DNA from 4 places in the Pantoea sp. X-Soil-TKNS-1207 genome. Region 1 is predicted to be linked to each of the others. Evidence: predicted binding sites of a transcription regulator. Region 1 holds the regulator's gene; each other region holds the start of a gene.
What was found. Region 1 encodes PurR, which represses purine synthesis genes. Its sites were predicted from a motif close to CANGCAAACGTTTGCNTG; they were not measured.
Positions count from the first base shown of each region.

Region 1 (5,326 bases):
CTGGTGAAATACAAATTCCCGCGCACCGCGAACGAGATGTACCACCTGCGCGATGCGGCACCGATTAAGCGCGATATGCTGGAGAAAGGGGATTTGGTGTTCTTCCGCATTAACCATCGCGGCACCGCCGATCACGTTGGGGTTTACCTCGGCAACGGCAAATTCATTCAGTCACCGCGTACCGGTAAAGATATTCAGATCAGCGCGTTAGGCGAGGATTACTGGCAGAAGCATTATGTCGGCGCGCGGCGGATGATGACGCCAAAAACCATTCGCTAAACATGAGATCGAAAAAAAGCCGGACACTGATTTTCAGGTCCGGCTTTTTTTATTAATGAAGGATCGCGGTGAAGCTGAACACGATGATCATTAGCAATGCGCCAACCGTAGTACCCAGCGCCAGTTTCAGGTCTGTACTCATCACAACTCCTTAGTCACATTAATTGAAGGGTTAATGCGATTTTCGCACAGCGCCCGGTAAAAATCTCGTCTTATCCGCGCCAGCTTGCTAGAATCGCCGCCTTTCGTTGCGCAACAGATTTTGCGCACGCTGTGTTTGCGGCAAGATGAAGCGATATTGACTGATAGTTAACGCCTTTTTCAGTCCTTAATGCCCCCAAAATCGGGGCGCAAAACCATTAGCAGACGCAAACGTTTAACAATATACTTATCAGTAAGTTGCGATAAGCCCGGGAGTACCATTTTCATGGCAACAATTAAAGATGTGGCGAAACGCGCCGGTGTCTCCACCACCACCGTTTCGCATGTCATCAACAAAACGCGTTTTGTCGCGGAAGAGACGCGTAACGCCGTATGGGAAGCGATTAAAGAGCTGCATTATTCGCCGAGTGCCGTGGCGCGCAGCCTGAAAGTCAACCACACCAAAACGCTGGGGCTGCTGGCAACCTCCAGCGAAGCGCCCTATTTTGCTGAAATTATTGAAGCGGTGGAAAACCACTGTTTCGATCGCGGCTATACGCTGATTCTCGGCAATGCGCATAACGATCTGCAAAAGCAGCGGGCCTATCTGTCGATGATGGCGCAGAAACGTGTCGATGGCCTGCTGGTGATGTGTTCTGAATATCCCGACGACCTGCTGACCATGCTGGAAGAGAACCGCAATATCCCGATGGTGGTGATGGACTGGGGTGAGTCGCGCGGTGATTTTACCGATACCGTACAGGACAACGCTTTCCAGGGGGGCTATCTCGCCGGTCGTTATCTGATTGAGCGCGGCCACCGCGACATTGGCGCGATCCCCGGTCAGATGGAACGCAACACCGGTGGCGGCCGCCATGCCGGTTTTCTTCAGGCACTGAATGAAGCAGGCATCACCGTGCGCCCTGAGTGGATTGTGCAGGGCGATTTTGAGCCGGAATCCGGCTACCAGGCGATGCAGCAGATCCTTAACCAGAAGCAGCGCCCGACCGCAATCTTCTGCGGTGGCGACATCATGGCAATGGGCGCCATTTGCGCCGCCGACGAGATGGGTTTGCGCGTGCCGCAGGATATTTCCGTGATTGGCTATGACAACGTGCGCAACGCCCGCTACTTTACCCCAGCGCTGACCACGGTCCACCAGCCCAAAGCGCAGCTGGGCGAGAAAGCGCTGGAGATGCTGCTCGATCGCATTACCAGCAAGCGTGAAGATCCGCAAACCATCGAAGTTCAGCCGACATTGATTGAGCGTCGCTCAGTGGCTGACGGCCCGTTCCGCGACTATCGCCGTTAAGCAACGGTTTCGCTCAGCCATTCGTGGTTGAGCGTCTCTGCATCGCCAAGATAGGCCAGCAACCAGCCCAACGCCGGAGAGGCGCGCTGTTCTGACCAGCTGACGCAGCAAGGGCTGTCCGGAAACGGCGTTGGCAGCAGCAATTCGGTTAAGCCGCCGCTGTCCAGCAGCGGCCGGGCTAAATGACCTGGCACCATCCCCACGCACAGCCCGGCCAGCAAGCAATCCAGCCCGGTCTCCCATTCCGGCACCACCAGGCGACGCTGATTATCCAGCGTCCAGGTCATGCGGCGCGGCAGCGCCCGCGAGGTATCCTCCAGCACCAGCGACGGCCAGGCGCGCAGTGTCTCCTCATCCAGCAACGCGCTATTCGCTAACGGATGATCGGGGCTGACAACGCAGCGCCAGTTAAGCGCCCCCATATCCTGAAAGGCAAAACGTCCCCCCACCGGAATCGCCTGGGTGGCACCAATCGCCACATCAACCCTGCCGTCCGCCAGCGCATCCCAGACGCCATTAAACACTTCGTAGCTGATAATCAGCTCCATATCGGGAAAGTGGCGATAAAAATCTTTCACCAGCTGCCGGGTACGTTGCGGTTTAACGATACAGTCAACCGCAATGCTGAGCTGACCACGCCAGCCATTGGCCAGCTGCTGACACTGACGCCGGGTGGCCAGCATTTTTTTGATAACACCGCGACCTTCGCGCACAAAATGCTCGCCCGCAGCGGTCAGCACCACTTCCCGATGCTGACGTTCAAACAGCGGCACCGCCAGCCAGGTTTCCAGCTGACGGACCGTATAGCTGATGGCAGAAGGTACGCGGTGCAGCTCCTGCGCGGCTGCGCTGAAACTGCCGGTACGCGCCACGGCATCCACCACCTCAAGGGCATATTCTGACCACATTTTTTTGCCTGCAAATTTTTTGATAGCACTTTGCAAATATTAGCGTTTCACAAAGGCCGCCGCACCCTTTTACACTCCCCCGCGTTCAACCTGCCAAAAGAGAATTACCATGTTGTCATCAAAAGGATTTCTACCCTGGCTTGCGTTACTCAGCATGCTGGGCTTTCTTGCTACGGATATGTATCTGCCTGCATTTGGTGCTATGCAGCAGGATTTTGCCACCGCACCCGGCACCATCAGTGCCAGCCTGAGCCTGTTCCTGGGCGGATTTGCCTGTGCGCAGGTGTTCTGGGGACCCCTTTCCGATCGTTTCGGCCGTAAGCCTGTTCTGCTGGCGGGATTAGTGATTTTTGCCCTTGGCTGCCTTGGCATGTTGTGGGTCACGGATGTACGTCTGATGCTGGCCCTGCGTTTCGTGCAGGCCGTAGGCGTGTGCGCTGCCGCAGTGAGCTGGCAGGCGCTGGTGGTGGATCGTTATCCGCGCGCGCAGGCGAATAAGGTGTTCGCCACCATTATGCCGCTGGTAGCGCTCTCTCCCGCGCTGGCTCCGCTGTTAGGTGCCTGGCTGATGGGCCATTTTCACTGGCGCAGTATCTTTGTGCTGCTGACGCTGATCACTGTCGTGCTGTTGATAGGTACCCTGAAACTGAGCAGCCCTGCCCGTTCCAGCGCGGCGCGCGTTGCGCAACCCGGCTGGCTGAGTTTACTGGCTTCGCGGATTTATAGCGGCAACGTGCTGATCTACTCCGCCTGTTCCGCCAGCTTTTTTGCCTGGCTGACAGGCTCGCCGTTTATCCTCGCCGATGCGGGCCTCTCCCCCGCGGATATCGGCCTGAGTTATATACCGCAAACCATCGCGTTTCTGATTGGCGGCTTTGGCTGCCGCGCGTTGCTGAATCGTTTTCAGGGCAAACAGCTGCTGCCGTGGTTGCTGGTGATTTATAGCCTGAGCATTATCAGCCTGTTTGCCGTCGCCCAGCTGCCAGCCCCTGCCCTGTGGGCGTTATTGCTGCCGTTTTGCGGTATGGCGCTGGCTAACGGCGCGATCTATCCGATTGTGGTGGCCAGCGCTCTGCTGCCATTCCCTCACGCCACCGGTAAAGCCGCTTCGCTACAAAACCTGCTGCAACTGGGGCTATGCTTTGTGGCCAGCCTGCTGGTCTCTGCCGGTCTGCATCAGGCGCTGCACAGCACCAGCCTGGTCATGCTCGCCACCGTCGCCCTCGCCTGGGCCGGTTACGGCTGGCAACGTGTTGCAACAAACGCACAAAGTGATGTTGCTCACAACTCTCGTCCCTGCGAAGATAATCACTAAGGCAACGATTTTAGTTAGCATACTAACGATAAGTCGTTGAATATTGACCCACGTAAGCATATACTGCGTGGGTCAGCATTTCTGTAACAAATCAATAACATAATTGTATTAATTTTAAGCGACTCTGTCGCTGGGATGGCGTCTGCACGATATTCTTCCCCCTGTGTTGTGGCAGACATTTCTACTCAGATTCATACCTCTGTAAAACGTCGGATATCTGGCGCACGGATTTTCCGTGAGTTCTCTCACAAGCCTGGAGAAATTGACTATTCTATTTCTCAGGTTGAATCGGACAGGTGATGGAGAAGCTATGAGTTCATCGTGTATAGAAGAAGTGAGCCTTGAAGAAAACCACTGGTTTCGTATCGCCCATGAATTACTCGAACGGGCCGATATTGCCGTAAATGGCACTCGCCCCTGGGATATTCAGGTTAAGCATCCGGATTTTTTTAAACGGGTCCTGCAGGAAGGATCGCTGGGCCTCGGCGAAAGTTACATGGACGGCTGGTGGGATTGCGAAAATCTCGATATGTTTTTCCACCGTGTACTGAAGCATCATCTGGATCAGCAATTACCTCATCATTTTAAAGACACGCTGCGTATTGCGGCGGCGCGTTTAACCAACCTGCAATCGAAAAAGCGGGCCTGGATAGTCGGCAAAGAACATTACGATCTCGGTAATGATCTTTTTTCGCTGATGCTGGACCCCTTTATGCAATATTCCTGCGGCTACTGGAAAGATGCAGAAACGCTGGAACAGGCACAGCAGGCGAAGCTCGATATGATCTGCCGCAAGTTGCAACTTGAGCCAGGCATGACATTGCTGGATATCGGTTGTGGCTGGGGCGGGCTGGCGGAATTCGCCGCACGCAATTACGGCGTTAAGGTGCATGGCGTGACGATTTCCGCCGAGCAACAGAAAATGGCGCAGGAGCGTTGCGCCGGTCTGGATGTCACCATTCTGTTGCAGGATTATCGCGATCTCAATTTGCAGTTTGATCGCATCGTGTCAGTCGGGATGTTCGAACATGTGGGTCCGAAAAATTACGCGACCTACTTCGACGTGGCCGATCGCAATCTCAAGCCGGACGGTATTTTCCTGCTGCATACCATTGGGTCAGTGAAAACCGATATGAATGTCGATCCCTGGATCGATAAATATATCTTCCCGAATGGTTGTCTGCCCTCAGTACGCCAGATTGCCGATGCCAGCGAGTCGCATTTCGTGATGGAAGACTGGCACAATTTCGGCGCGGATTATGACACCACGCTGATGGCCTGGCATCACCGCTTTCTTGAGGCCTGGCCGCAGCTGGCAGAAAAATACGGTGACCGTTTTAAACGCATGTTCAGCTACTATCTCAACGCCTG
Region 1 covers NZ_AP035958.1:1,932,557-1,937,882, reverse strand. Annotated here, with positions in the region: gene AC6I8V_RS09125 (C40 family peptidase) at 1-279, shown strand, start outside; gene cydH (cytochrome bd-I oxidase subunit CydH) at 332-421, opposite strand; gene purR (HTH-type transcriptional repressor PurR) at 707-1,732, shown strand; gene punR (DNA-binding transcriptional activator PunR) at 1,729-2,640, opposite strand; gene punC (purine nucleoside transporter PunC) at 2,750-3,955, shown strand; gene cfa (cyclopropane fatty acyl phospholipid synthase) at 4,266-5,326, shown strand, end outside.

Region 2 (5,326 bases), 1.2 Mb from region 1:
CCAACCCGGCGCTGACCGAGGCCGCGTTATTACAGGCGATGGTCGACAATCCCAAACTGATCGAACGTCCGATTGTGATTAATGGGCAACAGGCGCGGCTGGGCCGCCCGCCGGAAGCGGTGCTGGAGATTGTTTAAAGCCCCAGCGCTTCCTTGACGAACGGAATGGTGAGTTTGCGTTGCGCGCTGATCGAGGCGCGATCGAGCCGATCCAGCGTATCAAACAGGGTCCGCATCTCACGGTCGAGGCGTTTCAGCAGGAAGCGCCCGACATCTTCCGGCAGCTCAAAACCGCGCAGGCCGGCACGCAGCTGCATCGCCTGCAATTTGTCTTCATCCGACAGCGGTTGTAAGCGGTAGATCTGGCCCCAGTCGAGGCGCGACGCCAGATCCGGCAGTCCCAGATTCAGTTGCCGCGGCGGACGATCGCCGGTGATCAGCAGGCGGGTTTTGCCGATTTCCAGAATGCGGTTGTAGAGATCAAAGATCGCCATCTCCCACTCCGCCTCTCCGGCAATGCATTCAATATTATCGATGCACACCAGCGCCAGATGCTCCATGCCTTCCAGCACTTCCGGCACGAACCAGGTACGTTTATCCAGCGGCACATAGCCCACGGCTTCACCGCGCGCCGACATCTCGGCGCAGGCCGCGTGCAGCAGATGGCTGCGGCCGCCGCCTTCGCGTGACCAGAAATAAAGATAGCTGCCGTGTTGCTGGACCAGCGCGCCCTGTAGCGCGGCTAAAAGGGACGGATTTTCCCCCGGCCAGAAACTGGCGAAGGTTTCGTCATCAGGTAAGTAAAGTGGCAATGAAAGCTGTGCCGGCGTGTTCAGAAGCACCTCAGCGTATGAACGGGCAGAAAACCGGGCAAGTCTATCACGATCCTTGCCGGAGATGAACCGGGCTTCCCTGCCCGGCTAACGCGCTTAGGATTCGCGTTGCTCTTCGGCATCCAGCACCACTTCTTCCGGCCGTAACAGGCTGATTACGCGGAAGATCAGGCTGAGCGCCACACCGACGATGGTCGCCAGCGCCATGCCTTTCAGCTCGGCGGCGCCGATATGCACTTTGGCGCCGCTGACGCCGATGATCAGGATCACCGAGGTGAGGATCAGATTCTGCGCTTTGTTGTAATCCACTTTAGATTCAATCAGTACGCGGATACCCGAGGCGCCAATCACGCCGTACAGCAGCAGCGACACGCCGCCCATCACCGGCACCGGGATCGCCTGAATGGCCGCGGCCAGCTTGCCGACGCAGGAGAGCAGGATCGCCAGAATCGCCGCACCGCCAATCACCCAGGTGCTGTAGACGCGGGTAATCGCCATCACGCCGATGTTCTCGCCGTAGGTGGTGTTCGGCGTGGAGCCGAAGAATCCGGAGATCATGGTCGAGAGGCCGTTAGCGAACATCGAGCGATGCAGGCCCGGATCGCGGATCAGATCTTTCTTGACGATATTCGCCGTCACCACCAGGTGACCAACGTGCTCGGCGATCACCACCAGCGCCGCTGGCAGGATGGTCAGCATCGCCGCCCATTCGAAGCGCGGGGTGTAGAAAGTCGGCAGCGCGAACCACGGGGCATTGACCACCGAGCTCCAGTTGACGATACCCATAAAGGAAGAGAGCGCGTAGCCCACCAGTACGCCGATCAGAATCGGGATAATGGCGAAGAAACCGCGGAACAGTACCGAACCGAACACGGTAACGCCCAGCGTGACCATAGAAATAAAGATGGTGGTGCTATCCGGTGAGGTGCCGTCAGCCGGCAGCAGACCCGCCATATTGGCTGCCACACCCGCCAGCTCCAGACCGATCACCGCCACAATCGCGCCCATCGCCGCAGGCGGGAACATCACGTCCAGCCAGCCGGTACCGGCTTTTTTCACAATCAGCGCCACAACGCAGAACAGAAAACCGCAGAGGATAAAGCCACCCAGCGCCACTTCATAACCGAGCGGCAGCAGCAATAACACCGGCGAAATAAAAGCAAAGCTCGAGCCGAGATAGGCCGGGATTTTGCCTTTACAGATAAACAGATACAGCAGGGTGCCGACGCCGTTAAACAGCAGCACCGTGGCCGGGTTGATATGGAACAGAATCGGTACCAGTACGGTGGCACCAAACATCGCGAACAGATGCTGCAAGCTGAGTGGAATGGTTTTGAGCAGCGGCGGTCGTTCGTTAACGCCGATGGCGCGACGAGTCATCATTTATCCCCTTGAGTTGTGTTGTGCTTTTTTGCCAAAAAAAAGCCGACTCTCTGGCCGGCTGCTTTATTTATTTTGTTCCGAAAATCTTATCGCCGGCATCGCCGAGGCCAGGAATAATGTATCCCTTCTCGTTCAGCCCTTTGTCGATGGATGCGGTGTACAGCTCAACGTCCGGATGCGCTTTCTCCAGGGCGGCAATGCCTTCCGGCGCTGCCACCAGCACCAGCACCTTGATACTGGTGCAACCGGCTTTTTTCAGCAGGTCGATGGTGGCGATCATGGAACCGCCGGTCGCCAGCATCGGATCAACCACCAGCGCCATGCGTTCTTCAATGTTCGAGACCAGCTTCTGGAAGTACGGTACCGGCTCCAGCGTCTCTTCATCACGATAGACGCCCACCACGCTGATGCGCGCGCTCGGGACGTGCTCCAGCACCCCTTCCATCATGCCGAGACCGGCACGCAGAATCGGCACCACGGTAATTTTTTTACCTTTGATTTGTTCGATTTCTACCGGGCCATTCCAGCCTTCGATAGTGACGCGTTCGGTTGCCAGGTCGGCCGTGGCTTCATAAGTCAGCAGACTTCCCACTTCCGAGGCCAGCTCGCGGAACCGCTTGGTGCTGACATCATGCTCACGCATCAGACCCAGTTTATGTTTGACCAGCGGGTGTTTGACTTCCACGATCTTCATGAGTGTTCTCCCGGAATTGAGTTGAGCGAAAAAAAAATCGCGGGATTATACCGCCTTTTTTCCGCTGCGCCATATGTCATTGGTCAATACAACGCGCTGCTGGCGCTGAGATTAAGGATTGGCTAAAAACCGGTACTGTGCAAAGGCGGCGTGAGATGGGACTCGCAAACGTTTGCCTGCGCTGGTAGAATTGCGGCGCTTTATTTTAACCACCAACCGCAACTCGCGTGGGGATTCCGCAGTGACCGACAAGACCTCTCTCAGCTACAAAGACGCCGGTGTTGATATTGATGCTGGTAACGCTCTGGTTGACCGCATTAAAGGCGTAGTGAAAAAGACCCGCCGCCCGGAAGTTATGGGTGGACTGGGCGGCTTTGGCGCGCTTTGTGCGCTGCCGCAGAAATACCGCGAGCCAGTGCTGGTCTCCGGCACCGACGGCGTCGGCACCAAGCTGCGTCTGGCGATGGATCTTAAGCGCCACGACAGCATCGGCATCGACCTGGTAGCGATGTGCGTGAACGATCTGGTGGTACAAGGCGCGGAGCCGCTGTTCTTCCTCGATTACTACGCCACCGGCAAACTGGATGTGGAAACCGCTTCTGCGGTGATCACCGGTATCGCCGAAGGTTGTCTGCAATCCGGTTGTGCGCTGGTGGGCGGTGAAACCGCTGAGATGCCAGGCATGTACCACGGCGAAGATTACGACGTGGCCGGTTTCTGCGTTGGCGTGGTGGAAAAATCAGAGATCATTGACGGTTCGAAAGTGCAGGATGGCGACGTGCTGATCGCGCTGGGTTCCAGCGGCCCGCACTCGAACGGTTACTCACTGGTGCGTAAGATCCTCGAAGTGAGCCAGACCAACCCGGAAAGCAAACAGCTGGAAGGCAAATCGCTCGCCGATCATCTGCTGGCGCCGACCCGTATCTACGTGAAAAACATCCTCAGCCTGATTGAACAGGTTGATGTACACGCCATTGCTCACCTCACCGGTGGCGGTTTCTGGGAAAACATTCCGCGCGTACTGCCGGATAACACTCAGGCCGTTCTGGAAGAGAGCAGCTGGCAGTGGCCAGCGGTGTTCAACTGGCTGCAACAGGCCGGTAACGTCAGCCGTCACGAAATGTACCGCACCTTCAACTGTGGCGTGGGCATGGTGATTGCGCTGAGCGCAGCGGAAGCAGACAAAGCGGTACAGCTGATGACTGACGCAGGCGAGCAGGCGTGGAAAATCGGTGTGATTAAAGCGTCTGACTCTGATGAGCGTGTGGTCATCAATCCATGAAAAAACTGGTTGTACTGATCTCCGGCAACGGCAGCAATCTTCAGTCCATCCTTGACGCCTGCGCAAGCGGGCGTATTAACGGCAGCGTCGCTGCCGTTTTCAGTAATAAGGCGGCTGCGCTGGGCTTAGCCCGTGCGCAGGAAGCCGGTGTGCCAGCCCATGCGCTGGCCGCCAGCGAATTTGCCGACCGTGAAGCCTTTGATCGCCAGCTGATGCAGGAGATTGATGCTTACGCGCCGGATCTGGTGGTGCTGGCGGGTTATATGCGCATTCTCAGCAGTGCGTTTGTCGCCCATTATCACGATCGCCTGGTCAACATCCACCCTTCCCTGCTGCCGAAATATCCCGGCCTGCATACCCATCGTCAGGCGCTGCAAAACGGCGACCAGGAGCACGGCACCTCGGTGCATTTTGTGACCGACGAGCTGGATGGCGGTCCGATTGTGTTGCAGGCGCGCGTCCCGGTGTTTTCTGACGACACCGAAGAGGACGTCACCGCCCGCGTGCAACATCAGGAACATGCGATTTATCCGCTGGTGATTAGCTGGTTTGTTGAAGGTCGTTTGCAGATGCGTGCAGGCGCTGCCTGGCTGGATGGTCAGCCGCTGCCGCCGCAGGGCTATGCGCACGATTGATTGAATTCTGGCAGGATTCGTAGCAGCGCGGTTTTTAAAACGGTGCGCATTTATGCGCACCGGACCAATTTAGCCAAATCTCCCGGTAATATACTCTTCCGTCCGCCGCGCCTTCGGCGAGGTAAAGATGCGATCCGTCTCATCAAATTCTACCAGCTGCCCGTTATGCATAAACGCGGTGTAATCTGACACGCGCGCCGCCTGCTGCATGTTGTGGGTCACCAGCACCAGCGTAAAATGCTGCTTTAGCGTGGTCATCAACTCTTCAATCACCAGCGTCGAGATCGGGTCCAGCGCCGAGGTCGGCTCATCCAGCAGCAACACTTCCGGCTCAATGGCGATGGCGCGCGCAATCACCAGCCGCTGCTGCTGGCCGGTGGAGAGCGTCAGGGCATTTTGTCCCAGCTGATCTTTCACCTCGCTCCACAAAGCGGCAGCGCGCAAAGCGCGTTCGCAGGCTTCATTCAACACCCGACGATCGCGTACGCCCTGCAAGCGCA
Region 2 covers NZ_AP035958.1:3,181,618-3,186,943, forward strand. Annotated here, with positions in the region: gene arsC (arsenate reductase (glutaredoxin)) at 1-137, shown strand, start outside; gene hda (DnaA inactivator Hda) at 134-835, opposite strand; gene uraA (uracil permease) at 929-2,212, opposite strand; gene upp (uracil phosphoribosyltransferase) at 2,283-2,909, opposite strand; gene purM (phosphoribosylformylglycinamidine cyclo-ligase) at 3,151-4,191, shown strand; gene purN (phosphoribosylglycinamide formyltransferase) at 4,188-4,826, shown strand; gene pstB (phosphate ABC transporter ATP-binding protein PstB) at 4,896-5,326, opposite strand, start outside.
Region 2: the regulator PurR is predicted to act here: its motif matches at 3,071-3,088, upstream of purM (phosphoribosylformylglycinamidine cyclo-ligase).

Region 3 (5,326 bases), 1.7 Mb from region 1:
GGAAAAGAGAAGGGGCACTGTGTGCCCCTTGTGATTATTTGCGGTTGATTGCGCGGTAGCCGATATCGCGACGACAGAAACTGCCGTTCCAGGAGATATGCTGCGCCAGTTCATAAGCGCGCTGCTGCGCGGCAGCCACATCTTCACCCAGCGCGGTGACGCACAGCACGCGACCGCCGTTGGTAACGACCAGGTCATCCTTCAGCGTGGTGCCAGCGTGGAATACCTTGCCATCCGGCACTTCTTCCAGCGGCAGGCCATGGATCTGGTCGCCAGTGCTGTAATCCCCCGGATAACCGCCCGCAGCCAGTACCACACCCAGCGATGGACGCGGATCCCATTGTGACTCCTGCTGATCCAGCTTACCGTCACAGGCGGCCAGGCACAGCGCCACCAGGTCCGACTGCAAACGCAGCATGATCGGCTGGGTTTCCGGATCGCCAAAGCGGCAGTTGAATTCGATCACTTTTGGCTGACCGGCTTTGTCGATCATCAGACCGGCATACAGGAAACCGGTATAGGTGTTGCCTTCCGCTTTCATGCCGTTCACGGTTGGCCAGATGATCTGATCCATCACGCGCTGGTGGATCTCATCGGTTACCACCGGAGCCGGGGAGTAGGCGCCCATACCGCCGGTGTTCGGGCCGGTATCGCCGTCGCCAACGCGTTTATGATCCTGGCTGGTGGCCATTGGCAGCACATTGTCGCCATCGACCATCACGATAAAGCTGGCTTCTTCGCCATCAAGGAACTCTTCGATCACGATGCGGTGACCGGCGTCGCCGAATGCGTTGCCTGCCAGCATATCCAGCACCGCCGCTTCCGCTTCTTCCAGCGTCATTGCTACGATCACACCTTTACCGGCAGCCAGGCCATCGGCCTTGATGACGATCGGAGCGCCTTTCTCACGCAGGTAGGCCAGCGCCGGTTCGACTTCGGTAAAGTTCTGGTATTCGGCGGTCGGGATCTGCTGACGAGCGAGGAAATCCTTGGTGAAAGCTTTAGAACCTTCCAGCTGAGCGGCGGACTGGGTCGGGCCAAAGATTTTCAGACCGGCGGCACGGAATGCATCTACCACGCCGATAACCAGCGGGGCTTCCGGCCCGACGATGGTCAGGTCGATTTTTTCCTGCTGCGCAAAGGCCAGCAGCGCAGGCACATCCGTCGCGCTGATGGCGACGTTTTGCAGAGCGGGTTCCAGCGCGGTGCCAGCATTACCCGGCGCAACAAATACGGTCTCTGCCAGCGGTGACTGTGCCGCTTTCCACGCCAGGGCGTGCTCGCGTCCGCCATTGCCAATGACTAAAATTTTCATCTGTAACGCTCCCAACGATTAATGGCGGAAATGACGCATGTCGGTGAAGATCATGGCGATGCCGTGCTCATCGGCGGCGGCAATCACTTCGTCATCGCGAATCGAGCCACCCGGCTGAATAACGCAGCTGATACCCACAGCGGCGGCGGCATCAATACCATCGCGGAACGGGAAGAAGGCGTCTGACGCCATCGCTGAGCCTTGCACTTCCAGACCTTCATCGCCCGCTTTGATACCGGCGATTTTTGCGGAATAGACGCGGCTCATCTGGCCTGCGCCAATACCGATGGTCATATTGTCGCGTGCATATACGATGGCGTTGGATTTGACGAACTTCGCCACTTTCCAGCAGAACAGCGCATCACGCAGTTCCTGCTCGGTCGGCTGGCGTTTGCTGACAACGCGCAGCTGGCTGGCATCGACCATACCCAGATCGCGATCCTGCACCAGTAAACCACCGTTAACGCGTTTGAAGTCCAGAGCGGCAACGCGCTCCTGCCACTGACCACATACCAGAACGCGAACATTCTGTTTGCTGGCAGTCACTTTCAGGGCGGCCTCAGAGGCAGAAGGGGCAATGATCACTTCAACAAACTGGCGGCTGATAATGGCCTGCGCAGTGGCTTCGTCCAGCTCGCGGTTGAAGGCGATAATGCCGCCAAATGCAGAGGTTGGATCGGTTTTGTAGGCGCGCTCGTAGGCATCCAGAATCGAACTGCCCACCGCCACACCGCATGGATTCGCGTGTTTCACAATCACACAAGCGGCTTCGCTGAACTCTTTCACGCATTCCAGCGCGGCATCGGTATCCGCGATGTTGTTGTAGGAGAGCGCTTTGCCCTGTACCTGCTGCGCAGTGGCAACCGAAGCCTCTGCCACGTTTTCTTCTATATAGAAGGCGGCGTCCTGATGGCTGTTCTCGCCGTAACGCATATCCTGCTTCTTAATGAAGTTCAGATTCAGGGTGCGCGGGAAGCGGCCAGCAGGTTCTTTGCTTTCGCCGTGATAAGCCGGCACCAGGCTGCCAAAGTAGTTGGCAATCATGCTGTCGTAGGCGGCGGTGTGCTCGAAGGCTTTGATTGCCAGATCGAAGCGGGTTTCCAGCGTCAGGGAGTTTTCGTTGGCGTCCAGCTCAGCAATGATGGCGCTGTAGTCGCTGCTCTTAACCACGATCGCCACATCTTTATGGTTCTTCGCGGCCGAGCGCACCATGGTTGGGCCGCCGATATCGATGTTTTCCACCGCATCTTCCAGCGTGCAACCCGGTTTCGCCACGGTCTGGGCAAACGGATAGAGGTTTACGACCACCATGTCGATAGGATCGATGGCGTGCTGCGCCATGATGGCATCATCCTGGCCACGGCGGCCGAGAATGCCACCATGAACTTTCGGGTGCAGCGTTTTGACGCGTCCATCCATCATTTCCGGAAAACCGGTGTAGTCAGACACTTCAGTGACCGGCAGGCCCGCATCTGCCAGCAGGCGTGCAGTGCCACCTGTGGAGAGCAGCTCAACACCACGGCTGGAGAGTGCCTGAGCAAATTCGAGGATACCGGCTTTGTCTGAGACACTCAGCAGAGCGCGGCGTACAGGACGACGTTGTTGCATGGTGGTTTTATCCCTTGGCTTTGTTTCGCGTAAATAAGAGCGTTACATCAAGCTTAGCGTTTCTCTTCTATCTATATAGAAGAAAGCTGGCTTCAGGTAACGCCCCAAAAGGGGCATCCGTACGTCGCGGGGCATTGTAGCGAAAACGTTTGCGCGATGCTCGCCTAAATTCATTTCAACCACGGGATGTGGATAACTTTGTGTGTAAGTGGGTATAAGGCGGGGTTTTGCTGTGGAATGCAGCGAACAGTTGTTTTTATTGAAATTAGCGGTTGCGCCTGCCGAACAACTCCCTATAATGCGCCTCCATCGACACGGCACAACGGTTTACGAAATGCAGTGTTGAGAGGGCGGTTCTGAAGGAACAACCCGCCAGAGAAAAATCTCGAAAAAGAGATTGACTCTGAAGGAGGAAAGCGTAATATACGCCACCTCGCGACAGCAGCGTAAAGCACTGGTCGCACTGCTCTTTAACAATTTATCAGACAATCTGTGTGGGCACTCGCAGGATTGATATCAAAAGTCTACGGACTTAAAAAATATCAAGTCTCAAGAGTGAACACGTAATTCATTACGAAGTTTAATTCTTTGAGCATCAAACTTTAAATTGAAGAGTTTGATCATGGCTCAGATTGAACGCTGGCGGCAGGCCTAACACATGCAAGTCGAACGGTAGCACAGAGGAGCTTGCTCCTTGGGTGACGAGTGGCGGACGGGTGAGTAATGTCTGGGGATCTGCCCGATGGAGGGGGATAACTACTGGAAACGGTAGCTAATACCGCATAACGTCGCAAGACCAAAGTGGGGGACCTTCGGGCCTCACACCATCGGATGAACCCAGATGGGATTAGCTAGTAGGTGGGGTAACGGCTCACCTAGGCGACGATCCCTAGCTGGTCTGAGAGGATGACCAGCCACACTGGAACTGAGACACGGTCCAGACTCCTACGGGAGGCAGCAGTGGGGAATATTGCACAATGGGCGCAAGCCTGATGCAGCCATGCCGCGTGTATGAAGAAGGCCTTCGGGTTGTAAAGTACTTTCAGCGGGGAGGAAGGGTTGATGGTTAATAACCATCAGCATTGACGTTACCCGCAGAAGAAGCACCGGCTAACTCCGTGCCAGCAGCCGCGGTAATACGGAGGGTGCAAGCGTTAATCGGAATTACTGGGCGTAAAGCGCACGCAGGCGGTCTGTCAAGTCGGATGTGAAATCCCCGGGCTTAACCTGGGAACTGCATTCGAAACTGGCAGGCTAGAGTCTTGTAGAGGGGGGTAGAATTCCAGGTGTAGCGGTGAAATGCGTAGAGATCTGGAGGAATACCGGTGGCGAAGGCGGCCCCCTGGACAAAGACTGACGCTCAGGTGCGAAAGCGTGGGGAGCAAACAGGATTAGATACCCTGGTAGTCCACGCCGTAAACGATGTCGACTTGGAGGTTGTTCCCTTGAGGAGTGGCTTCCGGAGCTAACGCGTTAAGTCGACCGCCTGGGGAGTACGGCCGCAAGGTTAAAACTCAAATGAATTGACGGGGGCCCGCACAAGCGGTGGAGCATGTGGTTTAATTCGATGCAACGCGAAGAACCTTACCTGGCCTTGACATCCACGGAATTTGGCAGAGATGCCTTAGTGCCTTCGGGAACCGTGAGACAGGTGCTGCATGGCTGTCGTCAGCTCGTGTTGTGAAATGTTGGGTTAAGTCCCGCAACGAGCGCAACCCTTATCCTTTGTTGCCAGCGATTCGGTCGGGAACTCAAAGGAGACTGCCGGTGATAAACCGGAGGAAGGTGGGGATGACGTCAAGTCATCATGGCCCTTACGGCCAGGGCTACACACGTGCTACAATGGCGCATACAAAGAGAAGCGACCTCGCGAGAGCAAGCGGACCTCATAAAGTGCGTCGTAGTCCGGATCGGAGTCTGCAACTCGACTCCGTGAAGTCGGAATCGCTAGTAATCGTAGATCAGAATGCTACGGTGAATACGTTCCCGGGCCTTGTACACACCGCCCGTCACACCATGGGAGTGGGTTGCAAAAGAAGTAGGTAGCTTAACCTTCGGGAGGGCGCTTACCACTTTGTGATTCATGACTGGGGTGAAGTCGTAACAAGGTAACCGTAGGGGAACCTGCGGTTGGATCACCTCCTTACCTGAAGATACCTTCCTCCGAAGTGCTCACACAGATTGTCTGATGAAAACGTAATGAGCAAGACGGCTGCGAAGTCGTGACACATTCGTGTCCCCTTCGTCTAGCGGTTAGGACTCCGCCCTTTCACGGCGGCAACAGGGGTTCGAATCCCCTAGGGGACGCCACTTGCTTGGTGACAGGTGAAAGGTGTCTCCACGAAGTATCTCAAAACTGACTGTAAAGTCATGTTTGAGATATTTGCTCTTTAACAATCCGGA
Region 3 covers NZ_AP035958.1:281,439-286,764, forward strand. Annotated here, with positions in the region: gene purD (phosphoribosylamine--glycine ligase) at 35-1,315, opposite strand; gene purH (bifunctional phosphoribosylaminoimidazolecarboxamide formyltransferase/IMP cyclohydrolase) at 1,334-2,923, opposite strand; rRNA gene AC6I8V_RS01255 (16S ribosomal RNA) at 3,528-5,069, shown strand; tRNA gene AC6I8V_RS01260 (tRNA-Glu) at 5,159-5,233, shown strand.
Region 3: the regulator PurR is predicted to act here: its motif matches at 3,062-3,079, upstream of purH (bifunctional phosphoribosylaminoimidazolecarboxamide formyltransferase/IMP cyclohydrolase).

Region 4 (5,326 bases), 1.6 Mb from region 1:
GACGTGAATGACGAAGTGGTGCGCATCATGGTAACGGGTCTGGTGGATCTGGGCGTGATGGAAGGGGAAGTGGATGCGTTGATTGCCGGGCAGGCGCACCGTCAGTTCTTTATGCACGGGCTGAGCCACTGGCTGGGTCTGGATGTGCACGACGTGGGCCACTACGGCACCCCAAGCCGCGACCGTATTCTGGAGCCGGGCATGGTGCTGACCATCGAACCCGGTCTGTATATCGCGCCGGATGCGAAGGTCCCGGCGCAATATCGCGGTATCGGCATTCGTATCGAAGATGACATCGTCATCACCGCTGACGGCAACGAGAATCTGACCGACAGCGTGGTGAAAGATGCTGACGCAATTGAAGCCTTAATGGCAGCGGCGCGGCAGGCATGAGCATTCTGATTGCAGGCGGCGGCATGACCGGCGCCACACTGGCGCTGGCCATCTCTCATCTGACGCAGGGTGCGCTGCCAGTAACCCTGATTGAACGCAGCGAACCGGCGAGCCGCGCCCATCCGGGTTATGATGGACGCGCCATCGCGCTGGCGGCGGGCACCTGCCAGCAGCTGGCGGAGATCGATCTGTGGCGTTCTTTGCAGGATTGCGCCACGCCGATTACCCATGTTCACGTCTCCGACCGCGGGCACACCGGGTTTGTTTCGATGCAGGCGGCGGATTATCAGTTACCGTCGCTGGGCCAGGTGGTTGAGCTGTTCGACGTGGGCAAGCGCCTGTTTCAGCGCCTGAAAAGCGCGCCGGGGGTACAATTGCGTTGCCCGGCGCATGTCACGGCGGTGTCACGCAGCATTGATAGCGTGCAGGTGACGCTGGACAGCGGCGAGCAGCTGGACGGCGCCTTGCTGGTGGCGGCAGACGGTTCCCGCTCTCCGCTGGCGGCCTCGTGCGGCATCAGCTGGCAGCGTGAGGATTATCAGCAGGTGGCGGTGATTGCCAACGTCACCACGCAGTTGCCGCATCAGGGCCGTGCGTTCGAACGTTTTACCGAGCACGGCCCGCTGGCGCTGCTGCCGATGTCGGAGAACCGCATGTCGCTGGTATGGTGCCATCCGCTGGCGGTGCAGGAGACCCTGAAGCAGTGGGATGACGCCACCTTCCTGCGCGAGCTGCAACAGGCATTTGGCTGGCGGCTGGGACGTTTTACCCATACCGGCCAGCGCGAAATTTACCCGCTGGCGTTGCAAACCGCCGAACGTCAGGTGTCGCATCGTCTGGCGCTGGTTGGCAACGCGGCGCAAACGCTGCATCCCATCGCCGGACAGGGTTTTAACCTTGGCCTGCGCGACGTGATGTCGCTGGCGGAAACGCTGGCCAGCGCATGGCGTCAGCAGCAGGACCCCGGCAGTTATGGGGTGCTTCAGCACTTTGCCGCACGACGTCAGCCGGATCGTGCCGCCACCATTGGCGTCACCGATGGGTTAGTGCGGATGTTCGCCAACCGTTATGCCCCGCTGGTGGCAGGACGAAATCTTGGGCTGGTGGCAATGGACCATCTGCCATGGCTGCGAAACCCCCTTGCCGCGCGTACGCTCGGCTGGGTGAAACGTTAAGCATAATTAAGGGGCAGCAATGCAAACTTTTGATGTGGCTATCGCTGGCGGTGGCATGGTCGGACTGGCCGTCGCCTGCGGACTGCAAGGCAGCGGATTACGCGTAGCAGTGCTGGAAAAGAGCGCAGAGCCACAGTTTGATCCGGCTGCCGCGCCATCGATCCGCGTGTCGGCCATCAATGCAGCCAGCGAACGTCTGCTGCAAAAGCTGGATGTCTGGTCAACGATTCTGGCTCTGCGTGCCAGTGCTTATCACGGCATGGAAGTGTGGGACCAGGATAGCTTTGGCAGCATCAGTTTTGATGATGAGCAGCAGGGCCTGGCGCACCTCGGTCATATCATTGAGAACCCGGTGATCCACAGCGCGCTGTGGCAACGCGCCAGCCAGTGCAGTGATATCACGCTGTTTGCCCCGGCGCAGTTGCAGCAGGTGGCGTTTGGCGATAACGAAGCCTTTATTACCTTGCAGGACGGCAGCATGATGAGCGCGCGGCTGCTGATCGCCGCTGACGGCGCCAACTCCTGGCTGCGTGACAAAGCCGATATCCCAATCACCTTTTGGGATTACGATCACCATGCGCTGGTGGCCAATATCCGCACCGATCTGCCGCACGATGCGGTGGCGCGCCAGGTGTTCCACGGCGATGGCATCCTGGCGTTTTTGCCGATGCAGGACCCGCATCTGAGTTCCATCGTCTGGTCGCTGTCGCCGCAGGAAGCCAGCCGTTTGCAGGCGATGCCGGAAGCGGTGTTCAATCAGCAGCTGTCGGTGGCTTTTGATATGCGTCTCGGCCTGTGCCATGCGGAGAGCGAACGCAAAACCTTCCCGCTGATGGCGCGCTATGCGCGTAACTTTGCCGCGCACCGGCTGGCGCTGGTCGGCGACGCCGCCCATACCATTCATCCACTGGCCGGGCAGGGCGTTAACCTTGGTTTTATGGATGCTGCCGAGTTGATCGGTGAAATCCGCCGCCTGCACGCCGAGGGTAAAGATATCGGCCAGCATCTCTATCTGCGTCGGTATGAGCGCAGCCGTAAGCACAGCGCCGCGCTGATGCTGGCGGGGATGCAGGGCTTCCGCGAACTTTTCTCCGGCAGCAATCCGGCGAAAAAGCTGCTGCGTGATGTCGGGCTGAAGCTGGCGGATACCTTACCCGGCGTCAAACCGATGATGCTGAAGCAGGCGATGGGGCTGAACGACATGCCCGTCTGGTTGCGCTAAGCCTCCCTTAATCAGTGGTGCGAATGAATTCGCACCCTCTATCCTCCCGTAGGGTCGGCATTGGTGCCGACCTGGCCTGAGTCAGTGACGAACGTCATATTTTCCTGCCAAATCGCGTCTTTTCTTTCTTTGCACCAACCTGATGCAGGCGCGCACCTTTTTTGCGCCTCGTTTGATTTATTCTAATTTTACGCCCGAATTCGCATTATATTTTCTCATGCCAAAGCGATTTTTATGCGGTGTCATTTACCCATTCATGGATGTGGAATCCATTATTTTGCTGTATCAAAGTCAGTCTATTGTATTTTGTGCGTATTTAATCACATAAATGCAGTGGATTATCCTGCATTCTGTGCGGCGCTTCGCTGAAGACGTCATGGATTTCGCCCTCGTTTTCCTTATGGTTAATTGCCACATTCGGTGGTAACGTCAGCGAAAAGAGAACGTTTGCGTCCGCCGCAACTGGCGACGCAGGCGCGTCACGCTCACTTGTTTTCTACAGGATGGTTATGACTCAGCAAACGCCTCTATTCGAACAGCATCAGGCCTGCGGCGCCCGCATGGTGGACTTTCACGGCTGGATGATGCCGCTGCATTACGGCTCGCAAATGGACGAGCATCACGCAGTGCGCAACGATGCCGGTATGTTTGATGTTTCCCACATGACCATTGTCGACCTGCGCGGCGCCCGCACCCGCGAATTCCTGCGCTATTTGCTGGCGAACGATGTCGCCAAACTCACCCAGCCGGGCAAAGCGCTCTACACCGGGATGTTGAATGCCTCCGGTGGCGTCATTGACGATTTGATTGTTTACTTTATGACCGAGGACTTTTTCCGTCTGGTGGTGAACTCCGCCACGCGCGAAAAAGACCTGGCGTGGATCGGCGAGCACGCCCAGGCCTATGGCGTGACGTTGACCGAGCGTGACGATCTGGCGCTGATTGCGGTGCAGGGTCCCAATGCCCAGCAAAAAGCGCAGTCATTGTTCAGCGCGGCACAACGTGACGCGGTGGCCGGCATGAAGCCGTTCTTCGGCGTGCAGGCGGATGACCTGTTTATCGCGACCACCGGGTATACCGGCGAAGCGGGTTACGAAATTGCCCTGCCGTCGGATGAGGCTGCTGATTTCTGGCAGCGTCTGCTGGCTGCGGGCGTCAAACCGGCGGGCCTTGGCGCGCGTGACACGCTGCGTCTGGAAGCGGGTATGAACCTCTACGGTCAGGAGATGGACGAAGGCGTTTCGCCGCTGGCGGCCAACATGGGCTGGACTATTGCCTGGGAGCCGGGCGACCGTGATTTTATGGGTCGTACCGTGCTGGAAGCCCAGCGTGCCGAAGGTACAGAAAAACTGGTTGGCCTGATCATGACCGAAAAAGGCGTGCTGCGTAACGGTTTGCCGGTACGTTTCACCGATGAACAGGGTCAGCCGCAGCAGGGTATTATTACCAGTGGTTCTTTCTCTCCGACGCTGGGTTACAGCATTGCGCTGGCGCGTGTGCCAGCGGGCATTGGCGAGCAGGCGATTGTGGAAATCCGCAACCGCGAAATGCCGGTGAAGGTCACCAAACCAATTTTTGTTCGCGCCGGTAAGCCGGTCGCTCAGTAACTTTTTTCAGGAGATTTGGCGATGAGCAATGTACCAAACGAATTGAAGTACAAAGAAAGCCATGAGTGGGTGCGTAAAGAAGCCGACGGCACCTACACCGTAGGGATTACCGAACACGCCCAGGAACTGTTGGGTGACATGGTGTTTGTTGACCTGCCAGACGTGGGCGCGACCTTTGCCGCCGGTGACGACTGCGCGGTGGCGGAATCGGTGAAAGCCGCGTCTGACATCTACGCACCAATCAGCGGTGAAATCGTGGCTGTGAACGAGGAACTGGGCGATGCACCGGAGCTGGTTAACAGCGATCCTTACAGCGACGGTTGGTTGTTCAAAATCAAAGCCAGCGATGAGTCAGAACTGGACTCGCTGCTGGATGCCGATGCGTACAAAGCCGCCATCGACGAATAAGCGCCAGTAACTGAAGGTGTCGCGGTGCGGCACCTTCTTTTTTGCCCGTATTAATGCCCAGCCCGATTCAGGATTTACTGCTAATGACTCAGACTCTCAGCCAGCTTGAACATACCGGTGCCTTCATTGAGCGCCATATCGGTCCTACGCCGGAGCAACAGGCCACCATGCTGGAAGCGATTGGTGCCAGCTCACTGGAATCGCTGATCGGTTCGATTGTGCCTGCCGACATCCAGCTGCCTGGCCCGCCCGCCGTCGGCGATGCCGCTACCGAGCAGCAGGCGCTGGCGGAGCTGAAAGCGATTGCCAGTCAGAACCAGCGTTACAAATCCTGGATTGGTATGGGTTACACCGCGGTGATTACGCCGCCGGTGATCCTGCGTAACATGCTGGAAAACCCAGGCTGGTACACCGCTTATACGCCGTATCAGCCGGAAGTGTCGCAGGGCCGTCTGGAAGCGCTGCTCAACTTCCAGACCCTGACGCTGGATCTTACCGGCCTCGATATCGCCTCGGCCTCC
Region 4 covers NZ_AP035958.1:3,485,283-3,490,608, reverse strand. Annotated here, with positions in the region: gene pepP (Xaa-Pro aminopeptidase) at 1-393, shown strand, start outside; gene ubiH (2-octaprenyl-6-methoxyphenyl hydroxylase) at 390-1,568, shown strand; gene ubiI (FAD-dependent 2-octaprenylphenol hydroxylase) at 1,588-2,790, shown strand; gene gcvT (glycine cleavage system aminomethyltransferase GcvT) at 3,300-4,397, shown strand; gene gcvH (glycine cleavage system protein GcvH) at 4,419-4,805, shown strand; gene gcvP (aminomethyl-transferring glycine dehydrogenase) at 4,889-5,326, shown strand, end outside.
Region 4: the regulator PurR is predicted to act here: its motif matches at 3,227-3,244, upstream of gcvT (glycine cleavage system aminomethyltransferase GcvT).